Regions from separate parts of the Aeromonas sp. TECH754 genome, predicted to be linked through region 1. Evidence: predicted binding sites of a transcription regulator. Region 1 holds the regulator's gene; each other region holds the start of a gene.
What was found. The regulator sigma-54, encoded in region 1, starts transcription at its own class of promoters, with help from an activator protein. The targets are predictions, from matches to a motif close to TGGCACNGTTTTNGCTT.

Region 1 (7,195 bases):
TGTACCCGCGATGGGGCGGGCATGCGTGCCCTGCTCAATGCGGGTATCGAGATCGCCATCATCACCGGACGCAATTCCCGCATCGTCAGCGATCGGATGAGGAGTCTGGGAGTGCAACACCTGGTGCAGGGGGCGGATCATAAGCTGCCCCACTTCGAGGCCCTGCTGACCAAGCTGGGTCTGGATGCCTCACAGGCGGCCTATATGGGGGATGACACCATCGATTTGCCGGTGATGGCGGCCTGCGGCCTCGGCATCGCGGTAGCGGATGCCCATCCGCTGGTGCTGGCCCGCGCCGATATGATCACCCGCCTGGGGGGCGGCGTCGGGGCGGTGCGCGAGGTGTGCGATCTCATCTTGCAGGCGCAGGGGCTCGGCGACTATCAGCCTGAGGCGTCCGTATGAACAAGCAGACACTGTTGTTCGGCCTGCTGTTTCTGGTGGCGCTGGCGGCGTGGCAGATCGGCGATATCGAGCTGGCACCCGAGCCGACCAACAAGGTCGAGAACTATCAGCCGGACTTCACCGCCAAGAATCTGGTTACCACCCGCTTCAACGAGCAGGGCAAGCGGACAGAACGGCTGGAGTCGGAGTTTGCCGAGTATTTCCAGATCCTCGAACAGGCGACCTTCGACAAGCCGGTGATCTACATGTTCGATGAGAAGGGTGAGGCCGAATGGAAGGTGACGGCGCAGACCGGTGTCCTCAACACCGATGACAACGTGATCCTGCGTGACCAGGTGCATCTGGATGGCTTGTTGCCAGCCTCTTTCATCTCCACATTGGATACCCCATATCTGGAACTGGATCTGGTGACTCAGGATGTGAGAAGCAACCAGCATATCAGTATCCTGGGTCAGGAATTCCAGACCGAAGGGGTTGGCCTGAGAGGTCACCTTGGTCGTAAATATTTCGAATTACTGGATAAAGGCCATGCCACTTATTTCAATGAAAAACGTTAATCTGGCCCTCACCGCCCTGCTGTTGTGCGGCGTGGCGAACGCCAAAGAGTCCGACTTCGCCCAGAAAGTCTACGTGGATGCGGTCAAGCAGGTGGCCGAGATGCAGGATAACCGCATCACCTTCAGTGAGGATGTGATCATCACTCAGGGCTCCATCAAGATTAAGGCCGACAAGGTGGTGGTGATCCGCTCCGGCGAGAAGGGTGCCGAGGTGATGACCGCCTATGGCAACCCCGCGACCTTTTTCCAGGTGCTGGACAACGGTAAGCCGGTCAATGCCCATGGCAACAGCATCCGTTACGAGCTGAAGAACCGGCAGGTCACCATCACCGGCAACGGCCAGCTCAAGCAGGAAGACAGCCAGGTCAACGGCGATCTCATTCGCTATGACATCGTCACCCAGAAGATGATTGCCGAGAGCAAGGGCCCGGCCCAGCGCGTCAAGACGGTGTTCTTGCCGGATCAGGTTGAAAATTTCGACAAGCCCGCCGATCAGAAGAAGTAGGAAACGAGCCATGGCAGTGTTAAAAGCAGTTGGCCTGCAGAAGAGCTACAAGCGCCGCATGGTCGTCAGTGACGTAAGCCTGGAAGTGGGTACCGGTCAGATCGTGGGGCTGCTTGGCCCGAACGGGGCGGGCAAGACCACCTCCTTCTACATGATCGTGGGCCTGGTGCAGCGGGATGCCGGTCTCATCACCATCGACGATCAGGACATCAGTCTGCAACCCATGCATATCAGGGCCCGCAACGGCATCGGCTATCTACCGCAGGAGGCCTCGATCTTCCGTCGTCTGTCGGTGTTCGACAACCTGATGGGGGTCATGCAGACTCGCAAGGGCTTGAGCAGTGAGGAGCGGGAAGACAAGGTCGAGCAGCTGCTGGAAGAGTTCAACATCACTCATATCCGCGACAGTCTGGGGCAGAGCCTCTCGGGCGGAGAGCGGCGACGGGTCGAGATCGCGCGCGCCCTGGCGGCAGAGCCGAGATTTATCCTGCTTGATGAGCCTTTTGCAGGTGTTGATCCTATTTCTGTAATAGATATCAAGAAGATCATCCAGCATCTGAAAGAACGGGGGCTGGGTGTCCTGATCACCGATCATAACGTCAGAGAGACGCTGGATGTGTGCGAGAAGGCCTATATCGTCAGCCACGGCAAGATGATTGCCGAAGGCGCACCGGCCGATATCCTCGCCGATGAGCAGGTCAAGCGCGTCTATTTGGGCGATCAATTCAGTCTATAGTAAGGGTGCATCCCTCATTTTTGTTAGGTGACTGCCTCGCTGAACATAAGGATATCCCGACGTAGATGAAGCCGACATTACAGTTGCGTCTCGGTCAGTCACTGACCATGACGCCACAATTACAACAAGCGATTCGTCTGCTCCAGCTCTCCACGCTGGAACTCCAGCAGGAAATTCAGCAAGCGCTCGACAGCAACCCCTTGCTGGAGCAAGAGGAGAGCGAGGCACAGGAAACCAACCCGACAGAGGCAGTCGACGCCAGTCAGCTGGACTCCAGTGATGCCATGGCCCAGGACAAGATGCCCGATGAGCTGCCGGTGGATACCACCTGGGACGAGGTCTATTCGGCCGGTACGGCCCAGAGCGCAGGCCCCATCCACGATGGGGAAGACAGCGTCTATCAGGGGGAAACCACCGAGAACCTGCAAGACTATCTGTTGTGGCAGATGCGGTTGACGCCGTTCAGCGATCTGGATGCCGCCATCGCCCTCGCCATCATCGACGCCATCGACGATTCCGGTTATTTGACCGTCTCCCTCGAGGATATTCAGGTTGCAGTCAGCAGTGATGAGGTAGAAGTCGAACTGGATGAGGTTGAGGCCGTGCTCAAGCGGGTGCAGCATTTCGATCCGATCGGCATCGCTGCCCGCTCGGTCCAGGAGTGTCTGCTGATCCAGCTTGGCCAGTATTCGCCCGATCTGCCCTGGCTCAATGAGGCGAGGGAGGTGATCAGCGAGCACATGGACTTGCTTGGCAATCGCGATTACCGCACCCTGGCCCGCAAGACCCGTCTCAAGGAAAGCGACCTCAAGGAGGTGCTGGATCTCATCCAGCAACTGGAGCCAAGGCCCGGCAATGGCATCATCCAAGGCGAATCTCAATACGTGATCCCGGATGTCTCCGTGATCAAGAAGGGCAACAAGTGGGTGGTGGAGCTCAATCCGGATTCGGCACCGCGTATTCGCGTCAATGAGGCCTATGCTGCGATGGCTCGCAACGCGCGCAGCAGCACGGACACCCAGTTCATTCGCTCCCATCTGCAGGAAGCGAAGTGGTTCATCAAGAGTCTGGAAAGCCGCAACGACACCCTGCTCAAGGTGGCCAGCTGCATCGTCGAGCAGCAGCAGGGCTTTTTCGAATACGGTGAGGAGGCCATGAAACCCATGGTGCTCAACGACATCGCCGAGGCGGTGGAGATGCATGAGTCGACGATTTCACGGGTGACGACCCAGAAGTACATGCATACGCCCCGCGGCATTTTTGAACTGAAGTTTTTCTTCTCCAGTCATGTCAGTACGGAGGGGGGAGGAGAGTGCTCATCGACCGCTATTCGCGCTCTGATCAAGAAGCTGGTGACGGCTGAGAATCCAGCCAAACCGCTTAGTGATAGCAAGATCGCGGATTTGCTGGCCGAACAGGGTATTATGGTGGCGAGACGCACGATAGCAAAGTACCGTGAATCCTTGTTGATCCCGCCATCCAATCAGCGCAAACGCCTGGTTTAGGCAAACAAAAGGAAGACGTTATGCAAATTAACCTGACCGGACACCATGTCGAGATTACCGAAGCTCTGCGTGATTATGTGAACAACAAATTTGCCAAACTCGAGCGTCACTTTGACCATATCAACAACGTACACGTGGTGTTGAGCGTCGAAAAACTGAACCAGATTGCCGAAGCCAAGCTGCATGTCAGCGGGGGGGAGGTGTTCGCCAATTCGCAGCATGCCGACATGTATGCGGCGATTGATACCCTGCTGGATAAACTGGATCGGCAGATCATCAAGCACAAAGATAAGTTAAATCAAAAATAACTATGCAACTTGAACACATACTGAGTCGGGACTGCACCAAGAGTGCGGTCCCCTGTACCAGCAAGAAACGCGCCCTCGAGATCATCAGCGAATTGGCCGCAGAGCGCCTCGGCACCTCCCGTCAGGTGTTGTTCGAGAGCCTGCTGGCGCGGGAAAAAATGGGCAGTACCGGGATCGGTGCCGGTATTGCCATTCCCCACGGCCGGATCGACGACGCCTTTGCGCCGACTGCCGTGTTGATGACCTTCTCCGAATCCATCCCTTTCGATTCCATCGACAATCAACCGGTTGACCTGCTGTTTGCATTGCTGGTGCCGGAAAGCGAGTGCAAGCAGCACCTCAAGACCCTTTCCCTGATGGCATCCAAGCTGGGCGACAAGGCGGTCTGCCGCCAGTTGCGCCAGGCGACCAGCGATGAAGAGCTCTATCAGATCATGACCTCGGCCTGATGCCGGGCACGACATAGCCAAGTTGGCGTGAGGGGACAAGATGCAGTTAATAGTGGTAAGCGGCCGCTCGGGCTCCGGCAAGACCGTCGCCCTGAGGGTGCTGGAGGATCTGGGGTATTACTGCGTGGACAACCTGCCGGTGAATCTGCTACCCCAGCTGATCGTCTCGGTCGAGAGTCAGTATGACAAGCTGGCGGTCAGCATAGACGTACGCAACTTGCCCAGCCAGCCTGACAGACTGGACAACCTGCTGGCTCAAGTACGCAACGAGGGGCGGGTGGAGTTCTCCAGCTTCTTCTTCGATGCCGACAACACGACCCTGCTCAAGCGCTATGGGGAGAGCCGCCGGTTGCACCCCTTGTCGCGCAACAAGCTGTCACTGGATGAGGCGATCCGTGAGGAGACCCATCTGCTGGCACCGCTCTCCTCCACCGCCGATCTGCGTATTGACACCACCAGTCTCAGCATTCACGACCTGAGCGAGCTCATCAAGACCCGGGTGCTCGGCAAGAAAGAGAACGAGCTGGTGCTGGTGTTCGAGTCGTTTGGCTTCAAGTACGGCATTCCCAAAGATGCCGACTTCGTGTTCGATGCCCGCTTCCTGCCGAACCCGCACTGGATCCCCGAACTCAAGCCGTTCACCGGCCAGGATGAGCCGGTCGCCAACTACCTGTCCAACCAGCCGGATGTGATGCTGTTCACCCAGCAGATCGAGAACATGCTGGCGACCTGGTTGCCCCAGTTGGAGCGCAACAATCGCAGCTATGTGACCGTTGGCATCGGTTGTACCGGTGGCCAGCACCGCTCGGTGTTTGTCGCCGAGCGGCTGGCCAGCGCGTTCCGTCTGCTTGGCAAGAACGTGCAGATCCGTCACCGCACGCTGGACAAACGTTCACCGCAAGTCTGATAGACCAACAGGATGCTCAGATGACAGTTTCCGCCTCGGTAGAAGTCAAAAACAAGCTGGGTATTCATGCCAGACCGGCCATGATGCTGTTCGAGCTGGTACAGGGCTTCGACGCCCATGTGCTGCTGCGCAACGAGGACGGGGTGGAGGCCGACGCGGACAGCGTGATCGGCCTGCTGATGCTGGACTCCGCCCAGGGCAAGCAGGTGGAAGTCCAGGTGGAGGGGCCGGAAGAAGCAGAGGCCCTGGCCGCCGTGGTGGCGCTGTTCACCTCGGGCTTCAACGAGGAGTGAGCCCCGCTCCGGCTACCCTCATGATCCGGTGCGTGCCAGCCCCTTGAAAGTGGCAAAATCCCGACAAGCCAGCAGATTTCTGCTGGCTTTTTCGTTCATCAACGCCAGGAACAGATCGTAGAGCCCCATCGCCTCCTCGTAGTCGGCCTTGGCGATGGCCAGCACGAAGATGAGGGTGGCGGTCTCGCCGTTGCCCCAGTCGATGCCCTGTGGCGCCAGCACCGTATAGACCAGGGTACGGCGCGCCAGCAGACCGAGGGCGTGGGGCAGGGCGATGCCGTCCCCCAGCATGGTGGAGACGATGCGTTCCCGCTCATGCAATGAGCTCCTGAATCCGCTCTCCACCAGATCCTCGGCCTCCAGCTGATCGCAGATGCGGGTAAACAGCTGTGCCTGACTGAGCGGTTCCTTGACCACCATGAAGTGGTCGGCGTCGAAATACTTGTCCAGCAGATAGGGACGGGTGCGGTCGATCAGCACCAGTTTGCCGAGCTGTTCCAGCTGGTACTGGGTCGGGAAGGGGGCCATCTGCACCACGGGGACGTTCTTCTCGCTGACCTTGACCGTGCTGATGACGAAGTCCTGCACGATCCGCACCAGACCCTCGTAATCCCGCACCGACTCCAGGCTGGTCAGCTGCAGCTGGGGATATTCGCGCCTGATGCGCGCCTCCAGCACCCGGAAGGTGGCATTGCCGGCATCGCACAACAGCAGCGCCTGGGGCCGGCGACTGTAGCCGATGTCATGGTGGCGCTCCAGCCCGACCCCGATATGGATCACCAGGTAGCCGATCTCGTGGTGGGTCAGGTGGTAGGGGGTCTGTTTGATCCACTCCGAGAGGGCGGCCAGGGTGATGTCGTAGGCGAGGGGGTAGTACTGCTTGATGTGATCCGCCAGCGGATTGTGGCTGCCGACCTGGTATTTGATCCGCAGCAGCATGGCGCTGATATGGGTCAGCAGATCGGCGCGCAGCTGGCCGTCGTGGCGCAGATCGTAGGGATAGTGCTGGTGGATGTAATCCAGCAGGTGCTCGACCAGCTGGGCGCTCTCGGCGGTCATGGTCGCGCTGAGGTGCGGGGTGTCGGCGATGAGGCGCGCCTGGATCTGGATAGCGAGACAAGCTACCTCCTGCTCGCTCGGAGCGGTCAGGGTCGGCAGCTCGGCATAGACGTCGCGCGCCACCGCAGCCAAGGGCGCGGTGAGATCCTCATCGCTGAACTGCAGCAACTCATGACCGGCCGCCTGCCTCAACAGGGTGACGGCGCAGTAGAGGGTGAGCTGCTGCAGGCTCTCGTCGGCCAGCCGCAACTGGTGGCGACCGAGTTGGGCATGGATGCGATTGCCGACAACCTCCAGCGTCTTGCTGGGGCAGAGGTTCGGCAGCAGGCCCTGCAACGGGTTGTTGCGTGTCTGCTCCCGATAGAGCAGATGGGTGAGGCAGGCGCGGATGGCGGTCTCCTCGCCCTGGATGCGCATGCCGAGGCGTGGCTTGCTGTCGATATTGAGCCCGAAGTGGGCGAGCCGCTCCCG
Region 2 (7,195 bases), 1.8 Mb from region 1:
GGGTTGTCCCAGGAGGCGAATGCCTTGCCAAGGCCGGACGGGTATTCGTTGACGGTCGGGTAGCCGTAGCCCGCGATGTCCACCATGGACTGGCGGTCCATCGCCATGGAGAAGGCGCGGCGGAAGTTGATGTCGTTGAAGGCTTCGTGGTTGCCCGGGTTCTTGGTCTGGAAGTTGACGTTGAACGCCACTGTGCCGGAGGCGGGGAACCAGTACTTGTTGTTCTTGGGATCGTTGCCGACGTAGAGGCGCTCGATGTCCGGTACGAAGGAGCCGAACCAGTCCACGTCACCCTTCATCACCGCGGCCAGTACCTGGTCGTTGGTGGCCATCTGCGGCATGCGGATGCAGTCGATGGAGAGGCTGGCGTTGTCCCAGTAGTGCGGGTTGCGGCACTGGGTGTAGAGCTGGGCGGAGAAGTTGTCCACTTCGGTGAAGGGACCGGTACCGACCGGCTTGTCGTTGGTGAAGGCGACCGGATCCTTGACGGATTTCCACTGGTGCTCAGGCACGATGGGGACCAGCACCAGGTCGTTCACCACGTTGGTGTTGACCTCGGTCAGGTCGAACTTGACCTTGTGATCACCGAGCTTCTCGACGCTCTTGATCTGAGTCCAGATGGAGCGCTCATCCAGCGCCTTGTTGGCCTTGACCAGGTTGAAGGAGAAGAGGATATCGTCGGCGGTGAAGGCTTCACCATCGGACCACTTGACCCCGTCACGCAGATCGAAGGTGACGGACTTCAGATCATCGCTGAAGGCGTAGTTGGTGGCCAGACGATAGACGGGTTTGCCACCCTGCATATCGTTGAAGATCACCAGCGGCTCATAGATGAAGTGACGGGTCGTGTGCAGCAGACCGGCCTGCAGGAAGGGGTTGAAGTTCTTGACCCATGCGGTCTCCTGCTGTGCAACCAGGGTCAGCACCGTCTTGTTCTCGGCGGCCATGGCGGTACCGGCGGCACCGAGCATCAGGGTTCCCAGCATGACTGAGGTAGCGATTTTGGATACTTTGGCAAGCATATGTTTTCCTTTCTTATTGGGTCTTCCATCTTTGGAATGGAGCGCCGAGATCGCATGCTTGGATGTCGGCCCTCTGTGTTGGTCAGGTTTTGAACCCTTGTAGTTGTGTCGTCCAACACCACTAGAAAAGCAGAATTAACAGGAAAACAACAACTGTTCATTTCGTCGATATCGTAAAAACGTGCGTCGTCTCGTCATTCTCGTCAATTTGTATTTTTAATCCTTTAAAATTAGCCTTTTATGTTAATTAGCACAGAGCATCAAGTCACTCATTGTTGCCAGCTAAAAGCGATTGTGTGAACTGGATCGTGCTCATTTTTTATTCCGTCCGGTGGCTTTTTTTCGAGATTGAAACAAGAACCCGGAGCGCGATGCAGAAGTGTGCGCTGGCTCACTGAGGGCATCCCCGGATGGGACGCCGCTGTTGGTAGGCGATGGGTGATTGTCGTTGATGGCGGTGGACGGGCTCAGTAACTGACCCTGCAGGATGGATACTTCTTCACGGCCAATAAAAAAGCCAGTCAGCGTGGCTGACTGGCTCTTGTCCGGACACCGGCATGGGCGCCGCTGGGGAGAGGCGAGGTTACTCTACCAGGCTGGCCCAGAGGTCATACTCGTCCGCTTCATCGATGCGGACCTTGACCATGTCGCCGGGCTTGAGGCCGGTCTCACCGTTGAGGTAGACCAGACCGTCGATCTCGGGGGCATCGGCGAAGGATCGACCGGTGGCGCCCTCTGCGTCCACCTCGTCGATCAGCACCGTCATCTCCTTGCCGACCTTGCGGGCGAGCTTGCGGATGGAGACCTGCTGTTGCAGCTCCATGAAGCGCACGAAGCGCTCTTCCTGGATGTCTTCCGGCACCGGATCAGGCAGCTCGTTGGCCTTGGCGCCATCGACCGGGCTGTATTTGAAGCAGCCGACCCGGTCCAGTTCCGCCTTGTCGATGAAGTCCAGCAGCATCTGGAACTCTTCTTCGGTCTCGCCGGGGAAGCCGACGATGAAGGTGGAACGCAGGGTGATTTCGGGGCAGATCTCGCGCCACTTCTGGATGCGCTCCAGGGTGCGCTCGACGGTGCCGGGACGCTTCATCAATTTCAGGATGCGCGGGCTGGCGTGTTGCAGCGGGATGTCGAGGTAGGGCAGCACCTTGCCATCGCGCATCAGCGGGATGACGTCATCCACGTGCGGGTAGGGGTAGACGTAGTGCAGGCGCACCCAGATGTCGAGCTTGGCCAGCTCTTCGCACAGGGCCACCATGCTGGTCTTGACCGGCATGCCGTCGTAGAAACCGGTGCGGTGTTTGACATCGACACCGTAGGCGGAGGTGTCCTGGGAGATCACCAGGAGTTCCTTCACGCCGGCTTCTTTCAGGCGTTTGGCTTCGGCCAGCACGTCACCGATGGGGCGGCTCACCAGATCCCCGCGCATGGAGGGGATGATGCAGAAGGTGCAGCGGTGGTTGCAGCCTTCGGAGATTTTGAGATAGGCGTAGTGACGGGGGGTCAGCTTGACGCCGTGGGCCGGCACCAGGCTGGTGAAGGGGTTGTGGGTCGGCTTGGCCACGTATTTGTGGACGTGACCCAGCACCTCTTCGTAGGCGTGGGGGCCGGTGATCTCGAGTACCTTGGGGTGGATCTCGCGGATCTGATCCACTTTGGCGCCGAGGCAGCCGGTGACGATCACCTTGCCGTTCTCGGCCAGGGCTTCGCCGATGGCTTCCAGCGACTCTTGTACCGCGCTGTCGATGAAACCGCAGGTGTTGACCACCACCAGCTCCGCATCGTCATAGCTGGGCACCACGTCGTACCCTTCGGTACGCAGCTGGGTCAGGATGCGCTCGGAATCGACCAGATTTTTGGGGCAACCCAAGGAGACGAATCCTACTTTGGGGGCCTGTTTTGTGTTGGACATCGCTCAATCACTCTTAGGTGGCTCTTCTTTAAGGGCGCGGATTTTACCGGAATGGCTAACCAAAAACTATACAACCGGCATGCTCGTGCTGAACAATATTTACCGGTGACGCTTCATCCGGGCCAGATGCGCGGCATTTGCCATTCAGGCTGCCAGCATCTGACGGTGCGTCCGGCGGTGGCAATCGGCTTCCCGGGAGGCGGGAGCGACTGCCTGGGGCCGCGTGACAACGCGGCATGGAGGGCAACGACCTGACGAGCCTCTATGCTGACCCAGGCTGAATGGGTATGCACATGGCACTTCTTTGAATAAGCTTAAATCTGATAGGGTGATGACCCGCTGACGAGCAATAAGGAGAACATCATGAAGAGCCGATCCTGGCTGATTGTCGCCACCTTGGTACTGGCGTCTACCCCCAGCCATGCCGACTGGGCGAAGTTGAAGGAAGCCGCCTCCGAGCTGGGCACGGCGGTGAGCGATACCAGCAAGGAGGCCTGGCAGGGCATCACCGACTTCTCCAAGGCGACCTGGGAGTCGGTCTCCAGCTGGGGGGCCGATGCCTACAACAAGACCGGTGCCTGGACGGCGGAGAGCGCTGCCACCGGCAAGGAGTGGCTGTCGGCGGCGGACAAGAAGCTCGACACCATGCTCGAGCCCAAGACGCCGACCGAGGCGCGTACCGCCCTCGATACCATGGCCGACACCGCGCTGGTGCGGCTGTTCAACGAACAACCCTCCGCCAAGCTGCTGTTTGACAAGGCTTATGGCTACGCGGTGTTCGATTCGCGCAAGTTCTCCCTGATGGTGCACACCAACCAGGGCGCCGGGGTGGCGGTCAATCGCTCGAGCAACAAGCACACCTACATGAAGATGTTCGGCGCCGGCATGGCGAGCGGCTTCGGTGGCAAGTTCTACCAGCAGGTGATGTTGTTTGAGACCAAGCAGACCTTCGACAACTTCGTGAACAAGGGCTGGGAAGCGACCTCGGACGCCGGGGTGGTGGCCGGCAAGGAGAGTGCGTCTCTGGATACCGGTTACAACGGTGGCATGGCCATCTACCAGATTGGCGAGAAGGGGCTGATGTATGGCATCAGCATCACGGGATCCAAATACTGGATCGATGAAGATCTGACCCAATAACCCTCAAGATCCGTTGTGACAATGGTCCGCCTGATGCGGGCCATTTTTTTATCCGGGATCCTCGTCTTTTCATCATCAGCCCAGACTCTGGCGCATCACCAGGGGCTGGTTCGTCTAAATCCTGACCACTCGCCGCCGCGGCATCACAGGATCTGCATTCGTTGGCACTCTAATTGCTTAGTGGCAGTCAGCGTCAATGATTTGTCTGGGGATGGAAGATGGAAATAAGTGCAAGCAGCCTGATGCAAGAGATGCAGTCACTCAAGATCGAGGCAGGCGCCACGCCGCTGACCCAGCCCGGCCGTCAGGTCAGCTCGAATTTTGGTCAGATGCTGCAACAGGCGCTCGACAACGTCAACGAGCTGCAGGGCGGCGCCAACGATTTGCGCACCCGCTTCGACATGGGCGACAAGTCGGTGGATCTCTCCGAGGTGATGATCGCCGGACAGAAATCGTCCATCGCCTTCGAGGCGACGGTGCAGGTGCGCAACAAGATGGTCGATGCCTACAAGACCATCATGAACATGCCGGTCTAAGGGATTTCAATAAACCATGGCGACTGAGCATCATGAACATGTCAGCAATAAGGACATAATCCGTGGCTACTGATCAAAACGGCGACCTGCTGATCAACAACGAGGGGGCGGCAGCCCTCGACGAGCATGAGCAGAAGAGCTCGGCGCTGGGCTTCCTGTCCAATACCGATGTGCTGCGCCAGATCACCCTGATCCTGGGGTTGACCATCTGTCTGGCCATCGCCGTGTTCATCCTGTTGTGGGGCAAGGAGCCGGAGATGCGTCCGCTCGGCACCTTCAACACCCAGGAGCTGGTCTCCACCCTCGACTATCTGGATCAGCAGAAGATCCCCTATCAGGTCGATGGCAAGAGCGTGCTGGTCAGTGCCGAAAACTATGCCGACATCCGCCTGCGTCTGACCCGGGCCGGGCTGGCTGGCAACAGCGATGCCAGCAACGATGGTGAGTCCATCCTGCTCAAGGACTCCAGCTTCGGCGTCAGCCAGCGCATGGAAGGCGAGCGTCTCAAGCTCAGCCGCGAGCGTCAGCTGGCGAGTGCCATCGAGCAGTTCCAGAACGTGGCCAAGGCCCAGGTGCTGCTGGCCATTCCCAAAGACAACGTATTCGCCCGCAACGAGCGCAAACCCAGCGCGACCGTGGTGCTGAGCCTCAAGGGCAGCGCCCTCGGCCAGGGGGAAGTGGATTCCATCGTCGACATGGTGGCCTCCGCCGTCCACGGCCTGGAGCCGACTCGCGTCACCGTGACCGATCAGAACGGTCGCCTGCTCAACTCCGGCTCTCAGGATCCGCTCTCCGCCCAGACTCGCAAGGAGTTTGCGATGCAGCAGAAGCAGGAGCTGGAGTACAAACAAAAAATTGACGCCATCCTGATCCCGGTGCTGGGCGCCGACAACTATACGGCTGAAGTGGATCTCTCCCTCGATTTCTCCCAACAGGAGCAGACCCGCAAGACCTACAACCCCGACTTGCCCGCCGTGCGCTCCGAGATGACCATGGAGGAGAACAGCGCCAATGGTGGCAATGGCGGCGTGCCCGGCGCACTCTCCAACCAGCCTCCCGCCGCCTCCAGCATTCCCCAGCAGGCGACGGGCGCCGATGCCGAGTCGGCGTCCAGTGGCCGCTCCCGCAAGGAGGCGACCCGCAACTTCGAACTGGATACCACCGTCAGCCACATCCGGCGTCAGCAGGGCGGCATTCGCCGCATGACGGTGTCGGTGGCGGTGGATTACAAGGCCACCCCGGGCGCCGAGGGCGCCGTCACCCGGGAGGCCCGCAGCCAGGCCGAACTCGATACCCTGCGTCGCCTGCTCAGCGGCGGCCTCGGTTATGATGTGACCCGGGGGGACACCCTGGAGGTGGTCGCCATCCCGTTCAATCGTCCCGAACTCGAGGCCATGACCGATACCCCCGTCTACGAGCAGCCCTGGTTCTGGCGTGCGGTGCGCATCGCCGCCTCCGTGCTGGTCATCATAGTGCTGATCGTGACCGTGGTACGGCCCATGCTCAAGCGCCTGCTCTACCCGGATGCACGTCCGGAAGGGGAGCTGGATCTGGACAACAGCATAGTGCTGGGTGGGGATGACGAGCTCAGCCTGCTGGCGGCGCAAGCGGAAGCCGAACCCGTGTTCGGGGTGCGTGACGGTCATCTGAAACTGCCGGATCTGCACCGTGACGAAGACTTGCTCAAGGCGGTGCGTGCGCTGGTGGCGAATGAACCGGATCTGGCCGCTCAGGTCATTAAAGAATGGGTAACGAACAAAGATGCCTGAAGAGAAGAAAAACCAAATAACCGGTAACGAGATTACCGATGTGCAGCGCCAGATCCTGGATCAGATGCCCGGGATGGAGATGGCGGCCTTGTTGATGCTGAGTCTCAACGAAGAGGATGCCGCCCAGATCTTCCGCCACCTCGAGCCCAAGCAGGTGCAGCGGCTCGGTATGTCCATGGCCTCGATGTCGGACTTTAGTCACGATCGGGTGGCGGCGGTGCACCGTCAATTTATCGAAGACATCCAGAAATACACCAACATCGGTATCGGCAGCGAAGATTTCGTGCGCAAGGCCCTGGTGGCGGCGCTCGGCGAGGACAAGGCCAGCAATCTGGTGGATCAGATCATCCTGGGGTCCGGTGCCCGGGGTCTCGACTCCCTCAAGTGGATGGACGCGCGCCAGGTGGCCAGCATCATCCAGAACGAACACCCGCAGATCCAGACGATCGTGCTGTCCTACCTGGAGCCGGAGCAGTCGGCGGAGATTTTGAGCCAGTTCCCGGAGCAGGTGCGCCTGGATCTGGTGATGCGCATCGCCAACCTGGAAGAGGTGCAACCGGCGGCGTTGCAAGAGTTGAACGACATCATGGAGAAACAGTTCGCCGGTGCGGCCGGGGCTCAGGCCGCCAAGATGGGCGGTCTCAAGGCCGCTGCCAACATCATGAACTACCTCGACACCAACATCGAAGGCCAGCTGATGGACTCCATCCGCGACTCGGACGAAGAGATGAGCCAGCAGATCCAGGATCTGATGTTCGTGTTCGAGAACCTGATCGACGTGGACGATCGGGGCATCCAGACCCTGCTGCGGGAAGT
Region 3 (7,195 bases), 99 kb from region 1:
TCTGGCCGAGGTGAAACACCAGTTTGAGCAGGGCAGTGCCCGGGGCAACACCCTGCCGGATGAGCTGGTGGACCGGCTGCTGGCTCAACTGAATGGCAAGCTGGATGGCGAGGCGATCGCCGACTCCTACCTCGGTTGGCAGCAGTTTCCAGGGGATGCCGACGAGGCGTTGCGCACCAACTACAAGGCCGTGCTGGACAGCATCAACCGCCGCTATCTGGCGCTGCGGGACTATCTGGATTACCAGCATGGCGGTGCCTACGGGGTGCGTCTGGGCAGCGGCGAGTGCGATGACGGCTTCTGCGGCATGACGGATGGCCGCGACTGGTATCGCTGGCTGCTGAAGAAGCACACCACCACCGAGATGACACCGGAAGAGGTGCATGAACTTGGGCTGGCCGAGGTGACCCGGATCTTCGGCGCCATGGTCAAGGTCTGCCACACGGTCGGCAAGTGCGACAGCGAGGATGTGGCCCAGAGCAAGCAGAGCGGCCAGATCTACGCCTTCTTCCAGTACCTCAACGAACCGGCTTTCTTCTATCGGAACCCGCTGGCGGCCTGGTCTGCCGGCCTGAACCCGGACAGCACGGCCGGGGCCGCACTGAGCGAGCCCCAGCAGCAGGCGCTGGCCGAGCATGAGCGGGCACTGCGGGAATACAACGCCTTCAAGAGCAAGGCGGCGCAGGTGCTGCCGGACTTCTTCGATGCCGAGCGCACCATTCCCAAGCTGGATTACGAGGTCGTGCCGGTCGCCTATGAGGATGCCCCCTACGGCGGCGTCGCCTGGTATCAGGATGGCAACCCCCAGACAGGTCGCAAGGGCCAGTTCTTCCTCAACACCTACTACCCCTATGGCCTGCAGAGCTGGAACATCAGCACCCTGCTGGCCCACGAAGGCGCCCCCGGCCACCATTTCCAGATCACCATAGCCCAGGAGCTGGCAGCCAAGGATCCCAACTTCCCGCAATACGTGGCGAACGCCTCCTACACCGCCTATGCGGAGGGCTGGGCGCTCTACACCGAGTACCTGGCGGATCACGATATGGGTCTCTATCAGGGGCATGGTCTCTATAATCCGGCGGTGGGGGATGTGAAGGTCGAGGGCTCGCCTGCCTTCAACAACCAGCTGCAGTACTTCGGCCGCCTCAACGAGGAGATGCTGAGGGCCATGCGGCTGGTGGTGGACACCGGCATCCACTGGTATGGCTGGAGCCACGACAGGGCCGTCGGCTACATGCAGGAGAACTCGGCGCTGGGGGCGGGCGACATCAGCTCGGAGGTGCCACGCTACATGGCCTATACCGGCCAGGCCACCTCCTACAAGGCGGGTCAACTGGCCCTGATCCGGATGCGGGAATCCGCCGAGCAGGCCCTGGGCGGCAGTTTCGATCTCAAGGCCTTCCACCACCAGGTGTTGGAATACGGCATGCTGCCCATCTCGGTGCTGGAGCAGAAGAACCGGCAGTGGATAGAAGAGTCGAAGTGATCACAGATACGGCGCCCGGCAAGGCAGCGGGCGCCGCTTTCGATTAGGATACGGCTTAATTACCTTCACATTGCTACGGAAGACCTCCATGGAACTGATTGCACGTGAGATGGCACCCCACAAGCGGGTAGCCCTGGTTGCTCACGACAACATGAAGACCCCCTTGCTGAACTGGGTGCTGCGCCGCAAGGAGGAGCTCAAGCTCCACCATCTCTATGCGACCGGCACCACTGGGACCCTGCTCGGCAAACAGGCACAGCTGCCCATCACCTGCCTGTTCTCCGGCCCCATGGGCGGCGACCAGCAGCTCGGCGCCCTCATCGCCGAGGGCAAGATCGACGTGATGATCTTCTTCTGGGATCCCCTCAATGCCGCGGCCCACGATCCGGACGTGAAGGCACTGCTGCGTCTGGCGGCGGTGTGGAACATCCCGGTCGCCACCAACGAGGCGACCGCAGACTTCATCATGGACAGCCCCCACATGCAGCGCGCCTTCAGCATACAGGTGCCGGACTACGCCGGTTACCTCAAGGCACGCACCGAGTAACCAGCGCCAGACAGCAAAGAGCCGGGCAATGCCCGGCTCTTTTTATTTCAGAATGACGAGAGGCTTAACGCTGCAGGCTCTTCTGGGCGAACTTGGGCCTGGCGTTCATGATCTGCTCCACCTGCTCGTCGCTCATCTTGCCGCGCGACAGCCCAAGCACCTTGTAGGTCAGCAGCGGCCGCGCCGGCAGCGCTATCATCAGGGCGCGGATCTGGTTCTCGTCTTCCTTCTCCCGCACCGGTTTGCCATAGGCATAGGTCAGCACGCCAGCATCCATCAGGTTTTTGACGGCGGGCTCGGTGATCGGCAGGTTTATGACGCTTTTGCGCTGCAACACGAACTCGCGCAGCACCGCCTTCTCGTTGAAGTCGAGGAAGCCGATCATCTGGGCCAGCTGATCCTGCTGACGACGGGACTGCCACTGGTCGCAGGCCCACTCCCAGGCGATCAGGAAGGCCTGGCTGCAGAAGTAGGAGATGGCGAGCAGCATGCCGACCCCGAGCCAGGCGGCATGGACCGTGGCCCATTGGCTGACCGCGCCCTTCATCAGGCCGGCCGGGAACAGCAGAATGATACTGCAGCAGAGCAGCAGCCAGACCATGAGCCAGTTGAGGCGGTTCAGCTGATAGAAATGTTGGATCCACCGTTTCATCGTTCATCCTTCCCAGAGCATTGTGGACAGTAGTCAATCCATAGCAATGACTGTGCCAAGGCTTGGGTCATGAAAAACGGGAGGCCTGAGCCTCCCGCTGGATCCATCCCATGTCGGGCTTAGAACTGCTGGAACCAGCGCTGGATCTGCTTGGGATCCTTGCTCTGGGTCAGGGAGAGCATCAGCAGGATGCGCGCCTTCTGCGGGTTCAGGGTGCCGGCGGCCACGAAGCCGTACTTGGCATCGTCGATCTCGGCGTCCAGAGTGGTGGCGCCGGTCGGTACGCGCGCGGAACGCACCACCCGGATGCCGTCCTCGCTGGCCTTGGCCAGGGTGTCGAACAGGCTGTGATAGAGATTGCCGTTGCCCACCCCGGCGCTGACGATGCCGTCAAACTTGGCATCCACCATGGCCTTGGCGGGCAAGTCGGTCGCATTGGCATAGTTGTAGACGATGCCCACCTGCGGCAACTTGTCGAGCTTGCTCACGTCGAACGGGGTCTTGCTGGTGTGCAGCCGAGCCGGACTGCGCTGGTAGTCGATCTTGCCGTTGTGGATGTAGCCGAGCGGGCCGAAGTTCGGCGCGGCAAAGGTCTGCACCCCTGTGGTATTGGTCTTGGTGACGTCGCGGGCATCCAGCACGGTGTCGTTCATGGCGACCATGACGCCACGCCCCTTGGAATCGGGATCAGAGGCGGTGACCACGGCGTTGTACAGGTTGAGCGGACCGTCGGCGCTCATGGCGGTGGAGGGACGCATGGCGCCGACCAGCACCACCGGCTTGTCGCTCTTGACGGTGAGGTTGAGGAAGTAGGCGGTCTCTTCCATGGTGTCGGTGCCGTGGGTGATGACGATGCCATCCACGTCATCCTTGGCCAGCAGCTCGTTCACCCGCTTGGCGAGCGTGAGCCACACCTCGTCGTTCATGTCCTGGGAGCCGATCTTGACCACTTGCTCCCCCTGCACCTCGGCCACGTTCTTCATCTCGGGCACGGCGGCGATCAGGGTCTCGATGGCCACCTTGCCGGCCTCGTAGTTGGACTGGGTAGCAGACTGCCCCGCCCCGGCAATGGTGCCGCCGGTCGCCAGTATGTGCACGCTGGGCAGCGCCATGGCCAGGGGGGAGAGGGTCATGCCGAGTACGGTGGCGAGCAGGGTCTTGCGGATAGGGAGGGTCATGCTGCAATCCTTCTGATAGTTGACTGCAGCATTTTTATTCTTTTTAAACCGAATTTAAGTGATCACTCTCACCATTAAAAACAAGCAAACAGAATATTAGTCTGTTTTTTACCTCTATGGTGTTAGTTCACTCTACCGAGAAGCCCTTGGCCTCGATCAGGGCGACGATCTCGGCCTTGCTCAACTCGCTCTCGACAACGGCCTTGCGGCTGTCGAAGTCGACGCTGGCCTGGGTGACGGCGCTCTGGGCCAACAGCGCTTTTTGCAGGCTGGCAGCGCAGCCACCGCAAGACATGCCGGATACGGTGAGTTCGATAGTCATGATGGCTCTCCTCTGTGGGTGTGATCTCAGCCTAAAGCTGTCGCCAGCGGCAAGGTCAAGTCACCGATCGTGAACAGCGCCTCAGCGTGCCACCACGGACTCGCGCACGATGAGACGACCAGGGAACTTCTGCCGTTCATCGACCGGGCGCAGGCTCTGGGACAGCTGGGCTTGCAGCAACCTGATGCTCTCCTGCGCCAACAGCTCGCTCGGGTATTCGATGCAGGTGAGCGGCGGCGTCAGCTGATCCGCCAACGGGGATCCTTCCAGGCTGATGACGGAGACATCCTGGGGGATGTTGAGGTTGAACTCCCGCAGCAGGCGCATGGCCTCGGCGGCCAGGGTGTCGTGCTGCACCACCAGTGCGGTAAAGGGCAGGTAGCGGTTGAGCAGGCCGAGCAGGGCCTGCTGGTTGCCGGTGCCATCGATCACCAGCTGGCCGTTGTAGGGCAGGGATTGTTGCTGCAGCGCCTGCTGATAGCCCTGGATGGCATGCTTCCCGGCCGGGGAGTGCTTGTCGTCCAGCATCAACACCAGCTGGCGGTGCCCCTTGCCGAGCAGAAAACGACAGGCGCTCTCGGTGGCGAAGGTCAGGTCATAGCAGAGGTTCAGGTTGTCCGAGTCGCCGACGCCATCGAGCTGGATCAGCCGCTCGTCCGCTTGCAGCGGCTGCTTGGCACCGATCACCAGCACGCCGTCGCAGCGCCCTCCCAGCAACTCGTCGACCGCTTGTTGCTGTTGGGCCACCCCTTCGGCGAAGCGCACCAGCATGCTCTTGCCCGCTCCGGTGAGGAAGCCGTCGATCAGCGGCAACATGCTGGCAAGGTGCCCCCCCAGCTGGGGAGAAAGGATGACACCGATGCAATCGGTCGCCTGGGTGGCGAGAGAGCGGGCGGTCGCATTGGGACGGAAATTCAGTTGCTCGGCCGCCTGCAACACAGCCAGCCGGCTCTCCTCACGCACGCCGCGCGAGCCGCTCAGGACGCGGGAAACGGTGGCTTTGGACACATTTGCGAGACGCGATACATCGGTAATATTGGCCATGGCTTCATCAACGGTAACCGGTTAACAGAATGTCATCCTAGCACAGCCAGGCAGCGCCCGGTACGGTTTGCATCACGGGCCAATGGAAAAGGGTGGCCGTGGCCACCCTCTGCAGGAGAGATCCCGTCGGATCAGAAGAAGTACTTGAAGCGCACGCGGCCACCGTAACGGTCCATGTTGTCTACCTCGCCGCTGTCGACATTCAGCTGCGACCAGTAGGCCCCCAGATAGATGTCGAAGTTGTCCAGATCCAGCACGCTCGGGATCTTGTAGGAGGCGTAGACGGTGTTGATGCTGTGCTTGCCGATCATCTTGCTGAAATCGGCGCTGTTGTTGCTCAGGTTGGCGCTGGTGATGTCGTTGATGGCGTAGATGTAGCCAAGGCCGGCGTTGTGCCAGAGCAGGTTGGCGCCGAGGGTGGTATCGGTTTCATCTTCGGCGTCCATGCGGGCCGCGTTGGCGTTGATGACCAGGGCATCCTGGGTCCAGCTGGTGGTGATGCCGTAACCCATGCGATCGGACACCGAGACATCGTCGCTGGTGACGATGGCGTCGTTGATCACGTTGCCCTCGGCCCCCAGCGCCACCTTCAGGTTCTCCCCCTTCCAGGCGACGACCGGACGCACGATGATGGAGTCCTTGGCCTTGGTCAGCTCATAGCCATGGTACTGCTGGCCCGCAAACAGGTTGGTGCGATCCCCGATCAGGGTGGAGAGCTCCAGATACCAGTTGCCGGTCTCCTTGTTCAGCAGCAGCTGACCCCCCTTGCTCGCCCGGCCGCGACCTTCCTTCAGCATGTAGACGTAACCGTTGCCATCGGAGTAGAGGTCGTTGGCGCTGTCCCCCGAGTGTTCGACGAAGATGTCCTGACCCAGCGGGAACATGTCATAGGCCTCGAAGCGGCCGACCTTCATGCCCCAGTTGCTGCGCTGGCCGAAGCCCAGATAGGCGTCATCGGCACCGGCACCACCGTTGGTGCCGATGGTCGGCTGGATCTGGATCTGGCCGTAGCGGCCATCTTCCAGCTCGCGCACCCCTAGGAAGTTCAGCAGCAGGCGACCGTCCTCGTCCCAGCGGTCGGTGCGGGTCTCGCTGGTCTGGCCCAGCACGTTGCCACGGGTGGTGTTGGAAGCATTGAGGTTGATCTCCGCATCGCCTCCCAGGCTCAGGCGCCCGAAGTCCGTGTTGGTCTCCACCACGGCATTGGCCATGAAAGGGGTGCTCAGAGCCAGGATGGCGATCAGCTGGGCGGACAGGTTCGTCAGTTTCATTATTATCATTCCTTGAGTTTTATGATTTTGATAAATAAGCGTTTTATTTATTTGTCTCTCCGGGGAGAGGGCAAATTCGGGCATGCCTTTTCCCCATCGCAGGGCGATGTGAGACAAGGAGCATGGGTGGTGCGGGCGGGCATCAGTGCCCTGCCCGCGTGCTAACTCAGAGCGGGCATCGACGCCGGCCCCTGCGACGGGGGATCAGAGGGCCCATGTCGCGGCCCCTTCACTGCAACTGGGCAACCAGGCGGCGCCCCGCACCCCGCTGCTGTCGCCGTAGCGGGCGGGCAGCAAACGGGTGATGCAACGATCCGAGAACAGGTAAGGCTCCAGCGCCGCGGGCAACTCCCGATAGAGGGCATCGAGGTTGGAGAGCCCGCCGCCGAACACGATGACGTCCGGGTCCAGTACGTTGATCAGGCTGGCCACGCTGCGGCCGAGGGCGCCGATGAAGTGCCGGTAGTGGGCGTGCGCCTCGGGGTTGCCCAGCGCCGCCGCCGCCATGATCTCCGGTGTGCTCATGGCGACGCCATGGGCCTGGTTGAAGCGGGTGCTGAAACCGGTACCGGAGACGAACCGCTCGATGCAGTTGTGGCGGCCGCAGTAACAGGGCTGAGCCGGGCCATCCAGGGCTGGATCGTAGCCAGGCAAGGGGTTGTGACCCCACTCCCCGGTGATGGCATTGGGGCCGA
Region 4 (7,195 bases), 3.6 Mb from region 1:
AACCCGGGCTCGATCTGCTTCCCACGGGGGGCGCTGGCGGCCAGCTATGGCTGTTATGAGGAGGGGATGCTGCGCATTCATGCCTGCAGCGATGGCGCAGAACTGATGCGATTGGTACTGTAAGCGGGTAGGGAAGCGTGGGAGTGACGGGGTCTGACTGGTGTTGTTAAACGCGAGGGGAGTTCAGGCCTTGATACCCAGGGAGCGGGTGCCGGAGCGGGTATTGCCCTTGGCATCATAGGTCAGGGAGTTGCGATCGCGCAGCTTGCTGAGGAAGCTTGCCAGTCGGCGATTGGAGATGATGCTCAGCTCGAGCAGCCGGCCATTGAGGTTGTTCTGCTCCTGGCAGGCGTCCAGCTTGGCTTGCAATGCCTGCATCTGCTGCGGGAAGGCGCTGAGCCGTTGCTGCAGATCGGGCAGTTCGGCCAGGGTCTTGTCCAGGGTCTCGATGACCACCAGCAGTTGCTGCTTGCGATCGGTCAGCGCCGGCAAGGCCAGAGCCTGGTGTTGTTTGAGCAGGTCAAACTCCTCCGCCAGCAAGCCTTGCATCTGGGAGAGGTATTCATCTTGGGCGTGCAGCAGCGCGACTAAGTCCATCATCCGAGCCGTTTATCCAGATCGGCTTCAAAACTGAACATCTTCTTGGCCACGGCGGCGCTGTCGACCTTGTATTCCCCACTGGCCACGGCCTTCTTCAGGCTTTCGACGCGGCTTTCATTACCGGTGGAGGCGGTGTTGAGGGTCTTGTGCATCTGTTGCAATTGCTGCGCCTCGTTGGTCAAGGAGACAGAGTCAGTCTTGACGGTTGCCGCGCGATTGCCTTCGGCCGAGGTCGTTGACTTGCTGGCTACACCCTGACTGGTTGCGCTATTTTGCAACCTGCTGTTTGCCAAGTTGTTGATATTGTTGATAGCCATACGCTTTACCTTCGTCTGCTTTGCTGTTCGCTTATCTCTGTTTATCGGTGATGGTGGTCAGAACTTTAGAAAAAAAATCGAAGCATTAACAAAATAATCAAAATGTGACCACCACGGAACCAACGGCACTGACGGTGCCCTGTACCTGTCTGCCCGAGCGAATGTTAACGAGCCTGATCATGTCTCCGAAGCTGCCATCTTGCAAGGCTCGGGCCATGGTTTTGATCTGCATGCTGCTATTTTCGGCGAGGAGAGTCACCTCATCCCCCTTGCACACCACACAGACCTGGGTGAGCCGAACGGGCTGACCCGGTTTCAGTTCACGCTTGCTGCGCGCCCCGATGAGGGGGGCCGGATCGCTCAGAAAGTCGCCCCGCACCAGAGTCTGATCCTGATAGGCCAGGGTCAGCATGGACTCACTGAGGATGTCGCCCTTGGCCACCGGGGTCGCCACTGTGACATAGGGTTTCTGGATGCTGACCCGCACCGGCAGGTAGAGATCCCAGGGCTGCGCCGATTCACACTTGAGATAGACGGTGGTGTTGCGGCGGATCTCCATCTTGGTGGGGAAGGAGATGGTCAGCGCCTCCTCGCAGCGATTCAAGGGGAGACGCTCATCGATGGCCGCGGCCTTGACCTCGGCCTGGGCATCGAGGGGGATCTCCAGCTGGCCGAGCACGAACTCCTGCGCCTGTTCCTGCAGGTATTGGGTGACCTCGGACGCCATGGCGTGAGAGAGGCTGCAAAACGGCAGTAAGATCAGGAAAAGTCTACTAATCATTTTTGCTTGCCGGTCGATAAGTTGATCACGTATACCACCGTAGTTAACTATGCTTGCTGCTGAATTTGGTTGCCGAGACATCGATGGTCTGACGCAAGCCAACCTGCATGCAGCGACATATGCACGATCAGTGCCAAGCGTTTTTAGGGAGTGTTTATGGCGAGTATTTTGGACTCGGTCAACCAACGGACCCAACTGGTGGGACAAAACCGACTGGAGTTACTGCTGTTTCGTCTCAATGGACGTCAAAGATTTGGCATCAACGTGTTCAAGGTGCGTGAGGTGCTGCAATGCCCCCCCTTGACCGTCATGCCCAAACTCAACTCCTGCATCCGCGGCGTGGCCCATATCCGTGGCCAGACCATCTCGGTGATCGATCTCAGCATGGCGATGGGCAATCGCCCGATCCAGGATATTTCCAAGTGCTTCATCATCATCTCCGAGTACAACAGATCCATTCAGGGGTTCCTGGTGCAATCGGTCGAACGCATCATCAACATGAACTGGGAATCCATCCTGCCACCCCCCAAGGGCGCCGGCCGCATCAACTACATGACGGCGGTCACCGAGGTGGATGGCGAGCTGGTCGAAATTCTGGACGTTGAGCGGATCCTCAACGAGATCTCGCCGGTCTCCACCGAGGTGAGTGCCGAGCTGGTTGAAGCCAGCGTGGAGCGCAACACCCACGGGCGTCCGGTACTGGTAGCTGATGACTCTTCGGTGGCGCGCAAGCAGGTGCTGCGAGCGCTGGAGGCCATCGGGGTGCAGTGTGTGCTGGCCAAGGATGGGCGCGAGGCGCTCAACATGCTGCTGGAGATGGCCAAGCTGGGTCCCATCAAGGATCAGATTGCGCTGGTCATTTCCGACATCGAGATGCCGGAGATGGACGGCTACACCTTCACGGCGGAGATCCGCAACAATCCCGCGCTCAAGGAGTTGCATGTTATCCTGCATACCTCCCTCAGCGGGGTGTTCAATCAGGCCATGGTGCAGAAGGTTGGTGCGAACAATTTCATTGCCAAATTCCAGCCTGATGAATTGGCCAAGGCCGTACAAGGCGCTCTCTAATAAAGAAGAAAAAACTGCATGAAGACACTGTCGGACGACTTATACAAACAATTCAGCAATTTTCTGGCGCTGCAGAGCGGCATCGTGCTGGGTGACAACAAACAGTATCTGGTCAAGAGCCGCCTGTCGCCCTTGATGACTCAGTTTGGTATCGAGAGTCTGTCTGAACTGGTGACCCGGGCGATGAACGTGCGGGAACGGGATCTGAAGATGGCGGTGATTGATGCCATGACCACCAATGAGACCCTGTGGTTTCGCGATACCTACCCGTTCCAGCTGCTGAGCGACAAGATCTTCCCCGAGCTCGGCAAGAGCGGCCGTCCCATCAAGATCTGGTCCGCCGCCTCTTCCTCGGGGCAGGAGCCTTACTCCATCGCCATGACGGCGCTGGAGCAGCAGGTCAAGCGGCCTGGCACCTTGCCGGGCGGGGTGCAGATAGTGGGGACCGATATCTCCAGCACCATGCTCAATCAGTGCAAGGAGGGGGTCTATGACAGCCTGGCGCTGGCACGCGGCTTGTCGCCCGAGCGCAAGCGGCTGTTCTTCGAGGCCCACGGTGACAACAAGATGCGGGTATCGGAGCGTGTCAGAAAATTGACCAGTTTCCGGCCCCTGAACCTGCTGGAGAGCTACAGCCTGCTCGGCAAGTTCGACATCATCTTCTGCCGCAACGTGCTCATCTACTTTGCGCCCGAGGTGAAGTCCAAGATCCTCAACCAGTTCGCCAGCAGCCTCAATCCCGGCGGCTATCTGATGCTGGGGGCCTCGGAGTCCCTTGCCGGTCTCACCGACAAGTTCGAGATGATCCGCTGCAACCCCGGCATCGTCTACAAGATCAAATAATCCCTTCCAATCCCCCTTTGGCACACCTCTTGCTAAACATTCGTGAAGCAGGAGGTGCGCTATGGCAATTTCATTCGACAAGGCATTCGGTATTCACCAATACACGCTGAGCGTTCGCGCCAAGCGTGCGGAGGTGCTATCGAGCAACATCGCCAACGCGGATACCCCGGGCTTCAAGGCCAGGGACATCAACTTCTCCCAGGCGCTGCAGGATGCCCGGAGCCAGCAAGGTTTTGGCCTCGCCACCACCAGCGAGAAGCACATCGCCTTGCAGATGGATGCCCCGGGGTCGACCCAGTTTCGCAACCCCCTGCAACCGGATACCGGTGACGGCAATACCGTGGATGTGCAACAGGAGCGCAGCGAGTTCCTGCGCAACAGCCTCGAGTACCAGGCCTCCCTCGAATTCATGAACGGCAAGATAAGCGGCCTGCTCAAGGCACTGAAAGGAGAACAAGGATGAGTTTGTTCAAGGTCTTTGACATTGCAGGCTCAGCCATGAGCGCGCAGTCGGTTCGCCTCAACACGGTCGCCAGCAACATGGCCAACGCCGACAGCGTCAGCTCCAGCGTGGAAAAAACTTACCATGCAAGGCGGCCAGTCTTTGCCGCCCAGCTGGAGCAGGCCATGTCCGACAAGCAGGCCTCGGTCGGCGTCGACGTGAAAGGCATAGTGGAGAGCGATGCACCGCTGCTCAAGGAGTACAACCCCAACCACCCCATGGCGGACAAGGATGGCTTCATCTTCAAGCCCAACGTCAACATGGTGGAAGAGATGGCCGACATGATTGCCGCCTCGCGCAGTTACCAGACCAACGTTCAGGTCGCCGACGCGGCCAAGAAGATGCTGCAGCAGACGCTCGGCCTCGGCAAATCCTGATAGAGGTGAACCCAGATGACAGAGACCTGTGACAGCCTGCACGGCCGCGGCCATCGGCTCGGCCCGTGCGGTGCGCGGCAAACCCGGACAGAGGGGGAAGCATAAGTGGCAGATACCTATGACAGCCTGCTCGGCGTCAACCGGGCTTCGACGAACCAGACCAGTACGGCCAACACCACGACCCAGAAGAAGGAGCTCGATCAAGCCTCCTTCCTCAAGCTGTTGACCATGCAGCTCTCCTATCAGGATCCGTTCAAACCGGTGGACAACGCCCAGATGTTGTCTCAGATGACGTCCATGTCGACCTCGGAGGGGATCAGCAGCCTCTCCACCCAGATGGGCAGCCTCAACAGCCTGATGACCTCCAGCCAGGCGCTGCAGGCCTCGGCATTGGTAGGTCAGAACGTGCTCATCCCCTCCAACACCGGCTATCTGGAGAAGGGGGGAGCCATCTCCGGGATGATCGCCACCGGCGACGGTGCCAGCAACCTCAAGGTGACGGTGAAGGACGAGAGTGGTCAGGTGGTCAAGGAGTTCGCCATCGAGGGCGAGCAGAAGGGCAACGTGGCCTTCGAGTGGGACGGCAAGGACAAGGATGGCAACCTGGCCAAGAGCGGCAAGTACCAGATCGAGATCCACGGTACCGTGAATGGCAAGTCGGAGACTATCCCGGCACTGGCCTACGCCCAGGTCGAGAGCGTCACCCTGGGTACCAGCGCCAACCCCAGCACCCTCAAGCTCAAGGGGCTGGGTGGTATCTATCTGACCGACGTATTGGAAATTGGCGGGACGACCGGCAAGTCGAACACGACCCCGGACCCGACCTCTAAAGCAGTGATCTAAGGAGATAAAGACATGTCATTCAACAATGCCCTCAGCGGCATCAATGCGGCTCAAAAAGACCTGAACGTCACCGCGAACAACATTGCCAACGTCAACACCACCGGCTTCAAGGAGTCCCGTGCCGAGTTTGCGGACGTCTATGCCAACTCCATCTTCGCCAATGCCAAGACGCAGGTCGGCAATGGGGTGGCGACCGGCGCGGTGGCGCAGCAGTTCCACCAGGGGGCGCTGCAATTTACCAACAACGCGCTGGATCTCGCCATCCAGGGCAACGGTTTCTTCGTCACCTCGGACGGAATGACCAGCCTGGACCGCACCTACACCCGCTCGGGCGCCTTCAAGCTCAACGAAAACAGCTACATGGTCAGCAACTCCGGCGGCTATCTGCAGGGGTACGAGACCAACGCCGACGGTACCCCCAAGGCGGTCAGCATCAACGCGACCAAGCCCATCCAGATCCCGGACCGTGCTGGCGAACCCGTCCAGACGTCCCAGATCGATGCCGGCTTCAACCTGCCATCCACCGCCTCACCGCTGGCCGCGGGCAACAGTGCTGCGGATGCCTCCAAGTTCGATCCCAAGGATTCGAGTACCTACTCCTCTTCTACCTCAGTGGTGGTCTATGACTCCCTGGGTGAGCCGCACACCATTACCCAGTACTTCACCAAGGAAGCCGATCCGGCCGACCCGACCAAGGCGGTGGTGCCGACGGCCTGGCGCATGTACCTCTATGAAGGTGACAAGCCTATCGACATCGCGGGTGGTGCCGCCACCACCATGGCCACCGGCGTCAGCCAGGCCCCCCTGAGTGCCCGCGTGACCTTCGATGCCTCCGGCAAGCTGGTCACCCCGACCACGCCGGCGGTCATCAAGACCGAGCAGCTGGGGGCGGCGGGGGCCGGTATCATCACCAATGGCGCGGATGCTACCCAGGCTATCGAGATCAAGCTCGGTACCGTGACCCAGTATGCCTCGCCGTTTGAAGTCAACAAGTTGACTCAGGATGGCTCCACCGTCGGTCGCCTGACCAAGGTCGAGATCACCGCAGATGGCATCGTCTCGGCGACCTACAGCAACGCCACCACGGTCAAGGTCGCCATGGTGGCCATGGCCAAGTTCGCCAACTCCCAGGGGTTGACCCAGGTGGGTGATACCTCCTGGCGTCAATCCCTGCTCTCCGGTGATGCGCTGCCCGGTACTCCCAACTCGGGTACCTTCGGCTCCATCAAGTCGTCGGCACTGGAGCAGTCCAACGTGGACCTGACCACCGAGCTGGTGGATCTCATCACCGCCCAGCGCAACTTCCAGGCGAACTCCCGTTCGCTGGAAGTGAATACCTCGCTGCAGCAGAGCATCCTGCAGATCCGCTAATTGGTTGTTATTTAAAAGGGGCGCTGCGGCGCCCTTTTTTACGCCTGTCTCGTGTGTTTTCCCTCCTCTGCTCCTCTTTGTTGTCTTGGCATCCTACTTGCAGTTGTCCCCCCAGAGTCATCTGTTTGACGGAGGATCCCATGGATCACCTGCTTTACATCGCCATGTCCGGGGCCAAGGAGAACATGAACAGCCTGGCTGTGCGTGGCAACAACCTGGCCAACGCCAACACCATCGGCTTCAAGTCTGACTTCGAGCAGGCGCGCAGCATGCAGGCGTTTGGCGAAGGGCTGCCCACGCGGGTGTTCGCCATGACCGAGAGTCCGGGCCAGAACCTGCAGCACGGCATGCTGATGACCACGGGGCGGGATCTTGACGTCGCCATCGACGGCCCGGGCTGGATTGCGGTGCAGGACCCCAATGGGAAAGAGGCCTATACCCGCATGGGCAACTTGCAGCTCAATGCCGCCGGCAACCTGCAGACCTCTACCGG

Region 2: fliE (flagellar hook-basal body complex protein FliE) is a predicted target of sigma-54. The motif match lies at 4,237-4,253, and genes of this name have one in related genera.
Region 3: ACZ9IL_RS20435 (superinfection exclusion B family protein) is a predicted target of sigma-54. The motif match lies at 2,727-2,743, and genes of this name have one in related genera.
Region 4: flgA (flagellar basal body P-ring formation chaperone FlgA) is a predicted target of sigma-54. The motif match lies at 1,818-1,834, and genes of this name have one in related genera.

Annotation. Positions count from the first base shown of each region.
Region 1 covers NZ_JBWBRA010000001.1:4,353,617-4,360,811, forward strand. The annotation lists gene kdsC (3-deoxy-manno-octulosonate-8-phosphatase KdsC) at 1-405, shown strand, start outside; gene lptC (LPS export ABC transporter periplasmic protein LptC) at 402-962, shown strand; gene lptA (lipopolysaccharide transport periplasmic protein LptA) at 949-1,467, shown strand; gene lptB (LPS export ABC transporter ATP-binding protein) at 1,478-2,203, shown strand; gene ACZ9IL_RS19935 (RNA polymerase factor sigma-54) at 2,269-3,708, shown strand; gene hpf (ribosome hibernation promoting factor) at 3,729-4,016, shown strand; gene ptsN (PTS IIA-like nitrogen regulatory protein PtsN) at 4,019-4,465, shown strand; gene rapZ (RNase adapter RapZ) at 4,506-5,372, shown strand; gene npr (PTS phosphocarrier protein NPr) at 5,393-5,665, shown strand; gene ACZ9IL_RS19960 (BglG family transcription antiterminator) at 5,684-7,195, opposite strand, start outside.
Region 2 covers NZ_JBWBRA010000001.1:2,582,028-2,589,222, reverse strand. The annotation lists gene ACZ9IL_RS11490 (ABC transporter substrate-binding protein) at 1-1,022, opposite strand, end outside; gene rimO (30S ribosomal protein S12 methylthiotransferase RimO) at 1,606-2,934, opposite strand; gene ACZ9IL_RS11480 (lipid-binding SYLF domain-containing protein) at 3,298-4,074, shown strand; gene fliE (flagellar hook-basal body complex protein FliE) at 4,293-4,610, shown strand; gene fliF (flagellar basal-body MS-ring/collar protein FliF) at 4,673-6,379, shown strand; gene fliG (flagellar motor switch protein FliG) at 6,372-7,195, shown strand, end outside.
Region 3 covers NZ_JBWBRA010000001.1:4,453,026-4,460,220, reverse strand. The annotation lists gene ACZ9IL_RS20445 (DUF885 domain-containing protein) at 1-1,486, shown strand, start outside; gene ACZ9IL_RS20440 (methylglyoxal synthase) at 1,575-2,033, shown strand; gene ACZ9IL_RS20435 (superinfection exclusion B family protein) at 2,098-2,685, opposite strand; gene ansB (L-asparaginase 2) at 2,805-3,863, opposite strand; gene ACZ9IL_RS20425 (heavy-metal-associated domain-containing protein) at 3,991-4,185, opposite strand; gene ACZ9IL_RS20420 (LacI family DNA-binding transcriptional regulator) at 4,267-5,229, opposite strand; gene ACZ9IL_RS20415 (carbohydrate porin) at 5,361-6,500, opposite strand; gene ACZ9IL_RS20410 (ROK family protein) at 6,705-7,195, opposite strand, start outside.
Region 4 covers NZ_JBWBRA010000001.1:726,935-734,129, forward strand. The annotation lists gene yfcE (phosphodiesterase) at 1-123, shown strand, start outside; gene ACZ9IL_RS03235 (flagella synthesis protein FlgN) at 184-600, opposite strand; gene flgM (flagellar biosynthesis anti-sigma factor FlgM) at 597-917, opposite strand; gene flgA (flagellar basal body P-ring formation chaperone FlgA) at 1,015-1,620, opposite strand; gene ACZ9IL_RS03250 (chemotaxis protein CheV) at 1,855-2,766, shown strand; gene ACZ9IL_RS03255 (CheR family methyltransferase) at 2,785-3,609, shown strand; gene flgB (flagellar basal body rod protein FlgB) at 3,671-4,072, shown strand; gene flgC (flagellar basal body rod protein FlgC) at 4,069-4,488, shown strand; gene ACZ9IL_RS03270 (flagellar hook assembly protein FlgD) at 4,594-5,331, shown strand; gene flgE (flagellar hook protein FlgE) at 5,344-6,702, shown strand; gene flgF (flagellar basal-body rod protein FlgF) at 6,843-7,195, shown strand, end outside.